DNA from 4 places in the Hymenobacter gelipurpurascens genome. Region 2 is predicted to be linked to each of the others. Evidence: riboswitches for the same ligand, from Rfam matches in the RefSeq annotation. Region 2 holds a riboswitch; each other region holds the start of a gene.
The links. A riboswitch is a leader RNA that binds a small molecule or an ion and turns the genes downstream of it on or off. The one in region 2 is predicted to bind S-adenosylmethionine.
Positions count from the first base shown of each region.

Region 1: it holds a riboswitch for S-adenosylmethionine, as region 2 does, so the genes downstream of both, CFT68_RS05690 (ATP-grasp domain-containing protein) here and CFT68_RS06560 (amino acid permease) in region 2, are expected to answer to the same signal.
Region 3: it holds a riboswitch for S-adenosylmethionine, as region 2 does, so the genes downstream of both, CFT68_RS15125 (O-acetylhomoserine aminocarboxypropyltransferase/cysteine synthase family protein) here and CFT68_RS06560 (amino acid permease) in region 2, are expected to answer to the same signal.
Region 4: it holds a riboswitch for S-adenosylmethionine, as region 2 does, so the genes downstream of both, metH (methionine synthase) here and CFT68_RS06560 (amino acid permease) in region 2, are expected to answer to the same signal.

Region 1 covers NZ_FYEW01000001.1:1,338,613-1,341,818, forward strand. Annotated here, with positions in the region: gene CFT68_RS05685 (efflux transporter outer membrane subunit) at 1-539, shown strand, start outside; SAM riboswitch class I at 721-814, shown strand; gene CFT68_RS05690 (ATP-grasp domain-containing protein) at 1,273-2,298, shown strand; gene CFT68_RS05695 (LLM class flavin-dependent oxidoreductase) at 2,298-3,206, shown strand, end outside.
Region 2 covers NZ_FYEW01000001.1:1,541,346-1,544,551, forward strand. Annotated here, with positions in the region: gene CFT68_RS06555 (CPBP family intramembrane glutamic endopeptidase) at 1-343, opposite strand, end outside; gene CFT68_RS06560 (amino acid permease) at 471-1,925, opposite strand; SAM riboswitch class I at 2,324-2,416, opposite strand; gene CFT68_RS06565 (hypothetical protein) at 2,719-3,144, shown strand.
Region 3 covers NZ_FYEW01000002.1:773,086-776,291, forward strand. Annotated here, with positions in the region: gene CFT68_RS15115 (lipocalin family protein) at 1-22, opposite strand, end outside; gene CFT68_RS15120 (LysM peptidoglycan-binding domain-containing protein) at 255-554, shown strand; SAM riboswitch class I at 915-1,028, shown strand; gene CFT68_RS15125 (O-acetylhomoserine aminocarboxypropyltransferase/cysteine synthase family protein) at 1,422-2,810, shown strand; gene metX (homoserine O-acetyltransferase MetX) at 3,131-3,206, shown strand, end outside.
Region 4 covers NZ_FYEW01000002.1:1,170,367-1,173,572, forward strand. Annotated here, with positions in the region: gene CFT68_RS16815 (PA14 domain-containing protein) at 1-857, opposite strand, end outside; SAM riboswitch class I at 1,291-1,404, shown strand; gene metH (methionine synthase) at 1,476-3,206, shown strand, end outside.

The sequences.
Region 1 (3,206 bases), 200 kb from region 2:
AGCTGGTGGCCGCCCGCGCCGATGTTGCTGCCGCCCGCGCCGCCTTTCTGCCTTCGCTCACGCTCACGCCGTACGTGGGCCTGAATGCCTACAAAGCTTCCCTCCTGTTCAATGCGCCTAGTTCCTTAGCTATTGGTGCGCTGGCCGGACTTGCGGGTCCGATCATCAACCGCAACGCGCTCAAGGCCAACTACAGCCGATCCGCCGCCGAGCAGCAGGTGGCCTACTTTGAGTATCAGAAAGCTATGCAAACGGGCTTCGAGGAAGTGGTAACCAACCTGCGCGGCATCGGCAACTACCAGCGCATGTACGAGTTGCAGCAGCAAGAAGTAGAAGCTCTCAACCAGGCCGTTTCCATCTCCGATGACCTGTTTAAAGCCAACTACGCCACCTATCTGGAGGTCATCACGGCCCAGCGCAGCGTGCTGGAAGCTGAGTTGAACCTGAGCAATACCCGCCGCCAGCAGTTCCTGCGCCTCATCGATCTATATCGCTCCCTGGGCGGCGGCTGGACGCCTACCACTACTGTGAAGAAATAGGCAGCCCGTTTTTCACCAAAAGGCCAAGCCGCCGCTCACTCAGGGCTGAGTGGCGGCGGCTTTCTCGTGTAGTGCCTAGACGTATAAACTTACCCCGAAATATTGCGGCTAGGCCACTATTGCAACTTTCAATTCTGACGCCTTACCTTTGAGGAGTCAATTCTTTCTGACCAAAGGATTGTTTTTATACAGAGGCGTGGAGAGACAGGCTCGACGAAACGCCGGCAACCCCCAGTGATGAGCTGGAACGGTGCCAAGTCCTGACCATATAAAAACAAGTTGCCGTGGCTACTACCAACAACTTTCTCGCCCCTTCTCCCGCTTTCGTTGCTATGCAACAGCCTTGTTGTGCCCTGCGCACCCAGGCCGTTTGCATGCCTTGCGTGTGCATGGGTTGTTGTTGTTAGGTAGCCTCTACGCTTCGTAGTCTACGGTTTTCGCCTTCCCCGATGCATTCATTGGGAATGCTGGCGGCCGCTGCGCTGATTTCTGCCGGCGCTTTACCTTCTCTGTGTTTTCTGCTGCGCCGATTCGGCGGCCGTGTACTCTCGCGGGTTGGCTGTCGTGTAGGCCACTAGCGCCAGAGAATCGGGTTTCAGCAGGCTTATAGGCCACTACGTGCTTCTCTCAGAATACATCTGCGCCTGTCCGGCGCTGAGCTTTTCGCTGGCCGAAAACCGCTTAGGTAGGCCGGTTTCTTTTCGCTGTTTCCATTATTTCCCCTCCTTACTTCATGTCGCACGCTCAAAAGCCCATTGGCATCTATTTCGAACACCCTGAGTGGTTTAAGCCCCTGTTTGCCGAGCTGGACCGCCGCGGACTGGCCTACGAGAAAATCGACGCCGCTCATCACCTCTTCGACCCCTCGGAAAAAGAGAGCCGCTACTCCTTGGTAGTGAACCGCATGAGTTCCTCAGCCTATTTGCGCGGTCACGGCCAGGGCATCTTCCACACGGCTGGCTATGCCACGCACCTGGAGCGTATTGGTACGCGCATTATCAATGGCTCGGCGGCTACGGCCATCGAAACTAACAAGGCCCGTCAGCTTTCCTTGTTCTCTTCATTGGGCCTGAAGTTCCCGAAGTCCTTTGTAGTAAACCACGCCTCACGTATTGCAGATGCCGCCCGGCAACTGCAGTTCCCCATCGTGGTGAAAGTGAACATTGGCGGCAGCGGCGCGGGCATTATCCGCTTTGACACGATTGAAGGCGTAGAGGCGGCCGTGGCCGCTGGCCAGATTGACCTAGGCATCGACCAAACGGCCTTGGTACAGGAATACGTAACGCCCCACGGCGGCAACATTCACCGCGTAGAAACGCTGAATGGCAAGTTTCTGTACGCCATGAAGGTGTACACCACCGGCGAAAGTTTCAACCTCTGCCCCGCCGAAATCTGCCAGATTCCGGAGGAACAATCGGCGGAGTTCTGCCTCACGGAGGCGCCTAAAAAAGGTATTCAGGTGGAAGCTTTCACGCCCCCAGCCGAGGTAATTGAAGCCGTGGAGCGCATTGTGGCCGCTGCTAAGATTGACGTGGGTGGCATCGAATACCTGATTGATGACCGCACCGGCGACGTGCTATTCTACGACATCAACGCCCTCTCCAACTTCGTGGCCGACGCCGTGAATGTGGTGGGCTTCGACCCCTACGCCCGCTTCGTGGACTACCTCGAAACGCAGCTGCCCGGCGCTAAGTCAGGCGCAGCACCTGTTGGTGCTGATTTCATTACTTCTTCCCCCGCTGACCTCATCGCACAATAATGAGATACGGATATTGGATGCCCGTTTTTGGCGGGTGGCTGCGCAACGTCGAGGACGAAAACATGCGCGCCGACTGGGACTATGTGAAAACGCTGGCCCAACGCAGCGAAGAGCTCGGCTACGACCTTTCGCTCATCGCGGAGCTGAATCTCAACGATATCAAGGGCGAAGAAGCCCCTTCCCTGGATGCCTGGAGCACGGCCGCCGCCCTGGCCGCCGTCACGAAGAAACTAGAGCTGATGGTGGCCGTGCGGCCCACCTTCCACTCGCCGGCCCTGCTGGCCAAGCAAGCCGCCAACATCGACCACATCAGTGGTGGCCGGTTGTCATTGAACGTGGTGTCGTCGTGGTGGCAGGATGAGGCCAAGAAGTACGGCGTGCACTTCGAGCAGCACGACGACCGTTACGCCCGCACCGCCGAGTGGCTGCACGTGGTCGATAACCTCTGGAAGCAGGACCACTTCACCTTCGAGGGCAAGTTCTACAAGGTAACCGACTCCATTCTGCAGCCCAAGCCGGTGTCGCGCCCCCGGCCGTTCCTCTACGCCGGTGGCGAATCGGAAGCCGCCAAAAACCTCATTGCCGCACAGTGCGACGGCTACGTCATGCACGGCGACGAGCCCGAGGCCATCGGCCGCCGCATTCAGGACCTGAGCCAGCGCCGTGAGAAGCTCGGCTTGCCACCCATGAAGTTTGGGGTGGCTGCCTACTCTGTGGTGCGCAACACGGAGCAGGAAGTGAAGAAGGAGCTGGAGCGCATCACCAACGTGAACGGTTCGGCGGCCGGCTACAAAAACTACCAGCAGTGGCTGGCTGGCACTCAGCTCGAAAACCAGGTATCGCTGCAGGATTACTCGGTCTCGAACCGTGGCCTGCGCTCCGGCCTCACCGGCACCCCCGACCAGGTA
Region 2 (3,206 bases):
CAGAGCGCAGCATAATTTGCGCCACCGCTACCACGGGTAGGGCTATATAAATCCAGCGGGGCACCTGGCCTAGCAGCTGCATGGGTTGTGTGCGCCGTCTGTTATACCACAGCAAAAATCCAATGGTCGCTATTTCGCCCAGCACCGTAGCCACCGAGCTTACCACGATAGATTTGTGGTGCACTCCCCTATCGAAAATGAGCAGTATAGGTATAGCCGCCAGTACCATAATCAGCAGAAACCAGCCCAGCGAGGCCCAGCTTTCTTTAATGGTTGGGTAAGCAGTTGCCGGGCGGTGTGGGGCGGCGTGGAGTACTTCGGGTTCGGGTAAAACTGCTTCCATGGATAGGCCTTGTGCGATAGAAAAACGGGTAGATAAGAGGGCCGAAAATACCCTTTCTCGGACAAGTGCCCACAAAAAAGCCGGAACTCGTCCGGCTTTTTTGTGGGCACTTGGTTTCTGGACTGGCCTAGGCCACTAGTTCCTCTTGTTGGGCGCGCAGCTTACTGTGTTTTTTGCCGTAGCCGAAGTAAATAGCCAGCCCGATGGCCAGCCAGACAGCCAGACGCAACCACGTTTCCCAAGGCAGGGCTACCATCATCACTACGCAGGTCAGGATGCCGAGAATAGGCACCAGCGGCACCCACGGCGTACGGAAGCCACGGGGCGCATTGGGTTCTTTTTTACGCATGATGAGTACACCCAGGCACACCATCACAAAGGCCAGCAGGGTGCCAATGCTAGTCATCTCGCCCACTACCGAAATGGGCACGAAGCCTGCAAAGAGCGCAATGAACAGGCCTAGCAGCAGGCTGGACTCAAGCGGCGTGCGGAACTTGGCGTGGATGCGCGCAAAAACAGGAGGCAGCAGCCCATCCTTGGCCATGGAGAAAAACACGCGGGTCTGGCCCAGCAAATCCACCAGAATTACGGACGTGTAGCCAATGATAATGGCCAGAATTACGGCCGAGGAAAGCCAGGCATACGGCGTTTTTTCGATGGCAATAGCCACGGGAGCGGCACTGCCCTTGAACTCGGTGTAGTTGGCCAAGCCGGTCATGACGTGCCCAAACAGCACGAATAGAATGGTGCAGATAACCAGGGAGCCGATGATGCCGATGGGCATATTGCGCTGCGGATTCTTGGTTTCCTGAGCCATAGTGGCCACAATATCGAAGCCAATAAACACGAAGAATACCACACCGGCCCCACGCAGAATCCCGCTCCAGCCAAACTCGCCGAAGGTACCGGTGTTCTCGGGAATGTAGGGATGATAGTTGGCCGGATCGATGTACTGCCAACCCAGCGCGATGAACACCAGCACCACCGCAACCTTGAGCGTAACCACAATGGCATTGAACCACGCCGAGCCCTTGGTGCCGCGAATGATGATAAGCGTGATAAGCAGCACAATCAGCATGGCGGGCACATTCACGAACCCGTGCACCGAGCTGCCATCAGCCAGCGTGGCCGACTCGAACGGCGACATCACTAGCTGCGGCGGCAGGTGTATGCCCGACTTAGCCAGAAATTTCAGCAGATACTGCGACCAGCTGATGGCCACCGTGGCAGCGCCTACGGAGTATTCCAGCACCAAATCCCAGCCGATAATCCAGGCAAACAGCTCGCCCATAGTGGCATAGGCGTAGGTGTAGGCCGAGCCAGATACGGGCACCATGGAGGCAAACTCGGCGTAGCAGAGTGCCGAAAATGCGCAGCCAATGGCTGCCACAATAAACGAGAGGGTGATGGCCGGGCCGGCATTATTGGCGGCGGCAATACCTGTGAGCGAAAACAATCCAGCCCCAATGATTACCCCAATGCCCATCGTGATGAGGTTGAAGCCGTTCAGACTTCGTTTGAGGGTGTTTGCGCCGGTTTCGGCGGCTTCCTGCCGCAGCAGTTCCAGTGATTTTTTAAGCATAAAAACAGAATGCCAACGCACACGTTGGCCGGTGATAAATAGGTCCGATCAGGGAAGCTCTCTGCCGCCAGCCAAGTGGCATACGAGTGCAGCAAACTGGCATAACGCGATGGGGGGAGCAGCGAGCTTGGCCTCTATTAGGAAAGCCAGTAAACACAGCCCCCATGCGAGGCAGCGGAGAAAAACCCGACCAGGAAAAGGAAAAGAAGAGCACGCGCCGCGGCAACGACTTAGGCCGCCCGCATAAGGCTCTTAAAAACTGTGAGCGATAAAATCAGGCCTCAACAGCAACAACACGCACCGCTACAACACGCCTGCCGATGGGCAGAAACGCCAAAAGAGGCAGCAAAAACTACAAAACGGGCAGTACGGCAGGGGCGAAAATCCACGGCAACTTGTTTTTATATGGTCAGGAATTGGCACCGTTCCGGCAGTTGCGGATGGTTGCCGACGCTTCATCGAGCCTGTCTCTCAGCGCCTCTGTATAAAAACAATCCTTTGTCGGTAAAGAATTGGTAGCGCAAAGGTACATCCGGCCGGCGCGCATTTACAAACACACCGGTTCCCGTGCAGACCAGTGGCCTAGGCCACTCTACTCCTACTAATGGCCCGCCTGACTGCTTTAAAACCTAAAGGTTTAACCCAGCAATAGTCTTTTTTTTATTTTACCAAAATCTGTCCTTCGCCCAAAAGTTGGCATCTGAGTTGCAAATACCCATTGCAGAAGGCCACAAACCTGTTTCAGGAAGCGGCTTCATTCTTTTCTTCGATTTAACAATTCAGCTATTTTCTAATGAACAAGCTTCTCGTAATTCTTGCCGCTTTCTCTCTTTCTGCTGGTGTAGCTTCGGCCCAAACGGCTCCTACAAAAGTCAAATACAAATCTAAAACGGACCAAGCTGCCAAGGCTCAAAAGACGCCCGAACAGAAGGCCGACCACAAAGCCAAGCAGCTGGCGCAAAAGCTGAATCTAACCGCTGAGCAGACCGAGAAAGTGCGGCAGTTGCATCTCTCCCGCTACCAGCAACTGCAGGCCAACCGCGTCAAGTATGCCACAGCAGGCAAAAGCGCGGCCCGCAAGCAGGAAATGAAGACCGATAAGGCTGCTTACGAAGCCCAGCTCAAGCAAATCCTGAGCGCCGAGCAGTACACTAAATACGCCCAGCTGCGCGCTGAAAAAGTGGAAAAGCATAAGGCGCAGCGCAAAGCCAAAAGCTAACCGTACCTAACAGATCTAAGAAAAGCCTCACCGTAGCGGTTGAGGCTTTTTTTGTGCACCAG
Region 3 (3,206 bases), on a different contig from region 2:
GGGTAATGGACTGCGTTTTCATGGGTGTAGGGAGATGAATGAAAAGAATACTGCCAGACTGGTATAAGGCCCGACAGCGAGAGTTCGAATACTGCGCTTCTTACGGTAGCCTACGCCAAGATGTTCAACTAAGCTTAAGCTCCTCCATAACCTTACAACTTATTGAAAGGCCTTAGCGTAAGACGCACTACCGACATCCTGCATCTGCTTGATAACCGGCCTTTTCCTCTCCTCACCTTTAACTTGCACTAGCTATGGGACTGTTTGATTTTCTCTCCAACGAAGGCGATAAAAAACCTGTTGAGCCTGCTAATAAGCCCGCTGCTGGCGGTGGTACCGATTTCTTCGGCAACAATGCCAACGCAGCCAGCAATACCGCTGCCGCCGGCGATACCTACACCGTAGTAAGCGGCGATTCGCTCTCCAAAATTGCCAAGCACCACTATGGCGATGCCGCCAAATGGCACCAGATCTATGACGCCAACAAAGGCGTTATCGGCTCCAACCCCGACCTCATTGAAGTAGGCCAAGTCCTGACGCTACCCAAGCTCTAGGCCACTCGCCCTCCTTAGAAATATCCTAAAAGCTGCCTTCACAAAAGGCAGCTTTTTTTATGCTTTAACAGACGATTTTACTGAAAATAAAAAAGTTTTTCGCTTGGCTTTGCAGTCACTGAAGCCGTTAAGATCAGTGGCATGCAGCACTTGCCGAGAGCAACCATAACGCGAATATTAACTACTAAAACCTCATTTCTAACAACTTACCACACCCTGGCATTTACTCGCTCGTGGCCTAGGCCACTACCCGCCGCTGCGAAAAAATATTTTACCAATCTATTGCAGATATCAAATCCGGCTATACATTTGCAACACCAACACGGTACTCCTCTGCTCGCGGCAGAGTAGTTTTCATAGGATTTATACAGAAGCGGCGAGAGAACAGGCTCCCTGACCCGCTGGCAACCTTCGACCGCGCGAAAGGTGCCAATTCCTGCCCGACCAAGCTTTTGCTGGCGGGGCATATAACTCAGAGTGCCATGGAAAACACCCCCGCTTTCGCCCGTTTGACCTCATCCGCCCCGGCTGCCTTGCTGCACGCCGCCTCGCCGATGGGTTTCTGTGTTGCTCCCGCCGTTTCGGTGGCCGCTCCCGTTGCTGCGCGAATGCGCTGCTGTTGCAGCGCCTGTTGTTGCTGTAGCTAACCGCCCGTAGGCCGGTTTCTCCGCACAACTCCCCTCCCCCTCTTCCTGGTTCTGCCCTCAGAGTGTTTGTGCCATCTAGGCCACTCTCAACAGGCCCCATCGCATCCTAACCGCCACTTTTAGCCGGTTTTGGGCGGTCTGCGCTACGTCTCATCGTGACCTCAACTCCCCTTCCAGACTTCTATCCTTCTTCCGATAACTCCTTACTGACCAGATCGTCATGTCAACTCCAGCCCTTCACTTCGAGACTTTGCAACTCCACGCTGGCCAGCAGCCCGACCCCGTAACTGGTGCCCGCGCCGTTCCGCTGTACCAGACCACTTCTTACGTGTTTAAGAATGCGGAGCACGGCGCCAACCTGTTTGCTCTGAAGGAATTCGGCAACATCTACACCCGCCTGATGAACCCCACCACCGACGTGTTTGAGCAGCGCATTGCCGCGCTCGAAGGCGGTGTGGCGGCCTTGGCGGTTTCCTCGGGGCAGGCGGCGCAGTTCATTGCCTTGAACAACATCCTGCAGGCCGGTGACAACTTCGTCTCGACCTCGCACTTGTATGGCGGCACCTACAACCAGTTTAAGGTGGCCTTCAAGCGGTTGGGCATTGAAGTTCGCTTTGCGGATGGCGACCAGCCCGAGCAGTTCGAGAAGCTGATCGACGACAAAACGAAGGCTATCTACCTGGAAACCATCGGCAACCCCAGCTTCAGCATTCCGGATTTTGAGCGCATTGCGGCCATTGCCAACAAGCATGATCTGCCTCTGATCGTAGACAACACGTTTGGTGCTGGTGGCTACTTGTTCCGCCCTTTGGAGCACGGCGCCCACATTGTGGTAGAATCGGCCACGAAATGGATTGGCGGACACGGCACCAGCATCGGCGGCGTGATTGTGGATGGCGGCAAATACGACTTCGGCAACGGCAAGTTCCCGCAATTCACGGAGCCATCCGAAGGCTACCACGGGCTGGTGTTCAATGATGTCTTCGGCAAGAATGGACCGTTTGGCAACATCGCCTTCATCATCCGGGCCCGCGTGGAAGGTCTGCGCGACTTCGGGCCGTCGCAGAGCCCTTTCAACTCCTTCCTGCTGATTCAGGGCCTCGAAACGCTGAGCCTGCGCGTGGAGCGCACCGTGGAAAACGCCCTGCGCGTAGCTACCTGGCTGGAGCAGCATCCGCAGGTAGAGGCCGTGAATTACCCTGGCCTACCCAGCAGCCCCTACCACAAGCTGGCCCAGAAGTACCTGAAGCGCGGCTACGGCGGCGTGCTGACTTTCGCCATCAAAGGCAGTAAGGAAACCGCCTCGCAATTCATTGACAACCTGAAGCTCATTAGCCACTTGGCCAACGTAGGCGACGCCAAAACGCTCATCATTCAGCCCGCGGCCACCACGCACCAGCAGTTATCCGAGCAGGAGCAGCTTTCGGCCGGCGTAACGCCTACGCTGCTGCGCATTTCGGTGGGCATTGAGCATTTTGATGATATCCGCGCCGATTTGCAGCAGGCCTTTGACGCGGTGCGCAACGCCGCCCCGCTCACTGCCGAGGCTAATGGCAGCACGCTGCTGCCCGAGCCGGAACCAGAACACGCCGCTACGCTGGAGGTCTAAGACCAAGAGAGGGGTTGAACAAGTGGCTGCTGCTTCGTGGGGACAGCCAGAACTTGACCTTCAGCAGGCGTAATGCGGGCAGCCCGACGGATTTTTTGTGAGAGAGGAACCCGTTGAACTAAGCTGCCCGCCCATAGCCGGGGCTGAACCAGTGCGTCTGCTGGTTCAGCCCGCGGGCTTTGGAACAGGAATAATGTGAGGCTTCGGCTTCGCATGGATTGAGCAACGCGAATTGCGATACCTCAATCATACTTATTAGTACTGCATGACCAGCGAAGCGGAGGCTGGCCTAGACCAGCCTCCGCTTTTGCTTTTGCCCTATGTCTGACATCGACCAACAAATTTTTCGGTTACCTAGGCCACTCCGGCTGGAAAGCGGCGCTGTGCTGCCGCACG
Region 4 (3,206 bases), on a different contig from region 2:
GTGGGGCGGGAGCTGGGCAGCAAGGTCGCGGTGCTTTGCGTGAAGTAGAGGTTGGGCAGCGTCACGGCCGCCCCTTTGCTGAGACTTGCCACGTCCGGGAGGTTAACAGGTGTGGTATCTGGCGCTACGGATTTTAAAGGCGCAGGCTTTGGGACAACGACTGGCCTAGCGCGGCGTGCTACCCGTGGAGCTACTGCAGGTGGTGTTGCAACCATTCTTCGGGAGCTGGGCGCTAAGGGAGCTGCAGGCGTTTTAACCGGCGCTACCGCCACAGCAGGCGCCGGCTTAGGCTTAGCTTCTACCATCATTAAAACATTGGCCGGTATGTTCTCATACAGATTGGCGCTCGGAATTGGCTGGGGCTGATTCATCACCTCTGGCAGTTGCCACGCCAGTTGAGCCTTAGAGTCCCGGTCAGATTGATAATACTCTACCCGCACCGCGTAGTAACCGCCAGCTTTCATTTTGAGGTGCGCCGTGGAGATGGTAGCGGGCTGATTGCGCCAGGAGTCCAGCACTTTCTTACCGCCAATCCAGACGCGCATGCCGTCATCGGTGGCAATCTGGAAGGTGTAAAGCCCCGTTACCGGCGCGTAGATGTGCCCGGCCCAGCGCACCGAAAAATACTCGCCCGGCACGCCTGGCCCCGGCGACACAAAATGGTCGCCGTTAGGGCCGATAGTCCAGTTAAAGTCAATACCTGGGTCAGTGCGCGTCAGCACTAACGTCTCAAAGTTCTTGCCCCCGTAGTATTGCCCGCGTAGGCCAGTGCCGGGCTGATGCTGCGCCAGCGCTAGGCCACTTATTAGCAGTAAAGCAGTCGTCAGGCCTGCACGATAAAAAGATAAAGAAACCATAACAGCTAGGTGATAAAAGATTGAGCTTAAGATGCACACCGGGCCTTGTGCTGCAAAGTCTATTCAACGAGTACAGAGCTTAAGCTCAACGAACCGATTTCTCAAGTATATATAGTATTCCACCATTTTGTATAAGTAAATCTCATGCTGAGCATGTGGCGCATCAAGCCAGAGACTGAAGCATTTCGCGTACTGACGCTACAGTAGTAATAGCCCTCCCGCCCGTCATCCTGAGCTTGCGAAGGATCTTATCAGGTCTGACCGACTGGCCTAGCGCCTCGTGCTACCGTGAGAAGATCCTTCGCAAGCTCAGGATGACGGGCGGGAGGGACGGACAACAGTTAACTGTCCTAATAAGCTATTTGTGCCCCGTAGGCCACTCCAAAACCCGCCACATTGAAATTTGAAGATTCCCGTTGTATCTTCGCTGTGTTACTTATCCAGAAAGACCGAGGGATTGGGCCCTATGACGTCTTAGCAACCTGAAATAAAACAAGGTGCTAATTCCCTTTTCAAACCGTTTCGGCGGTCTGGAAGAAGATAAGAACAGGACGCGCTTCCCGCACGGCTCTCTCTGGATAGGCACTTTTTCGCTGCCGAAATACTTGAAGAGCCGATATGCCGACCGTCACTGACTCCCCGCTCCACGATATTCTTGCCAAGCGCGTCCTGATTCTGGACGGTGCTATGGGCACCATGATTCAGCGTCATAAGCTGGAAGAGGCTGACTTCCGTGGCTCACGCTTCGCGGATCATCCCAAGCCTCTGCGCGGCAACAACGACCTGCTCAGCATCACGCGCCCCGACATCATCAAAGGCATCCACGCCGACTACTTCGCGGCCGGCGCCGACATGGTGGAAACCAACACGTTCAGCGGCACTACCATCGCCCAGGCAGATTACGCCCTGGAGCACATCGTGTACGAGCTCAACTACGAGTCGGCGCGCATTGCCAAGGAGGTAGCCGACGATTTTACGGCCCAGAACCCCAGCAAGCCCCGCTTCGTGGCCGGCGCCGTCGGCCCCACCAACCGCACCGCTAGCCTCTCCCCCGACGTGAACCGCCCCGGCTTCCGGGCCGTGACGTTTGATGAGCTGGCTACGGCTTACCACGAGCAAGTGCGTGGCCTAGTAGATGGTGGATCCGACGCTCTGCTCATCGAAACCATCTTCGACACGCTGAACGCTAAAGCGGCGTTGTACGCGGTGCAGAAGTTCTTTGATGAAGGCGGCCGCGTGGTGCCCATCATGATTTCCGGTACCATTACCGACGCTTCCGGCCGCACTCTCTCGGGGCAGACGGTGGAGGCCTTCTGGAACTCGATTCGCCACCTGCCCCTGCTGAGCGTGGGCCTGAACTGTGCCCTCGGAGCCGATCAGTTGCAGGTGTATATCAAAGAGCTGAGCCGCATTGCTGATGTGCACATATCGGCTTACCCGAATGCCGGTTTGCCGAACGCGTTTGGCGGCTACGATGAATCGGCCCAGGAATTTGCAGGGGTAGTAGAAAACTACCTCAAAGAAGGCCTCGTGACGGTGGTAGGTGGTTGTTGCGGCACTACGCCTCAGCACATTGGAGAACTGGCCCGCCTGGCAGAAAAGTATGAGCCGCGCAAGCTGCCGGAGCTACCCAAAGTAACTCGCCTGAGTGGCCTAGAGCCCTTCGGCATCACGGAAAACAGCCTGTTTGTGAACGTAGGTGAGCGGTGCAACGTGACTGGCTCCCGGGCCTTTGCTCGCCTCATCCGGACCGGCAACTACGAAGCCGCCCTGCAGGTAGCCCGCGACCAGGTGGAAGGCGGCGCCCAGGTTATCGACGTGAACATGGACGAAGGTATGCTCGACTCGGAGCAGGCCATGACCACGTTCCTGAACCTCATTGCCTCGGAGCCCGACATTTCGCGGGTGCCGATTATGATTGACTCCTCGAAGTGGAGCGTGCTGGAAGCCGGCCTCAAGTGCGTGCAGGGCAAGAGCATCGTAAACTCTATCTCGCTCAAGGAAGGTGAGGAAACCTTCAAGGAGCGCGCCCGCACCGTTCGGCAGTACGGCGCCGCCGTGGTGGTTATGGCCTTCGATGAGAACGGCCAGGCCGACACACTGGAGAAGCGCATCGAAATCTGCCAGCGCAGCTACGACATTCTGGTGAATGAAGTAGGCTTCCCCGCCGAAGACATCATTTTCGACCCCAACATCCTGACGGTAGGCACCGGCATGGAGGAGCACCGCAACTATGCGCTGGACTTCATTGAAGCTGTCCGCTGGATCAAGCAGAACCTGCCCGGCGCCCTCACCAGCGGCGGCGTCAGCAACATCAGCTTCAGCTACCGCGGCAACGACGTGGTGCGC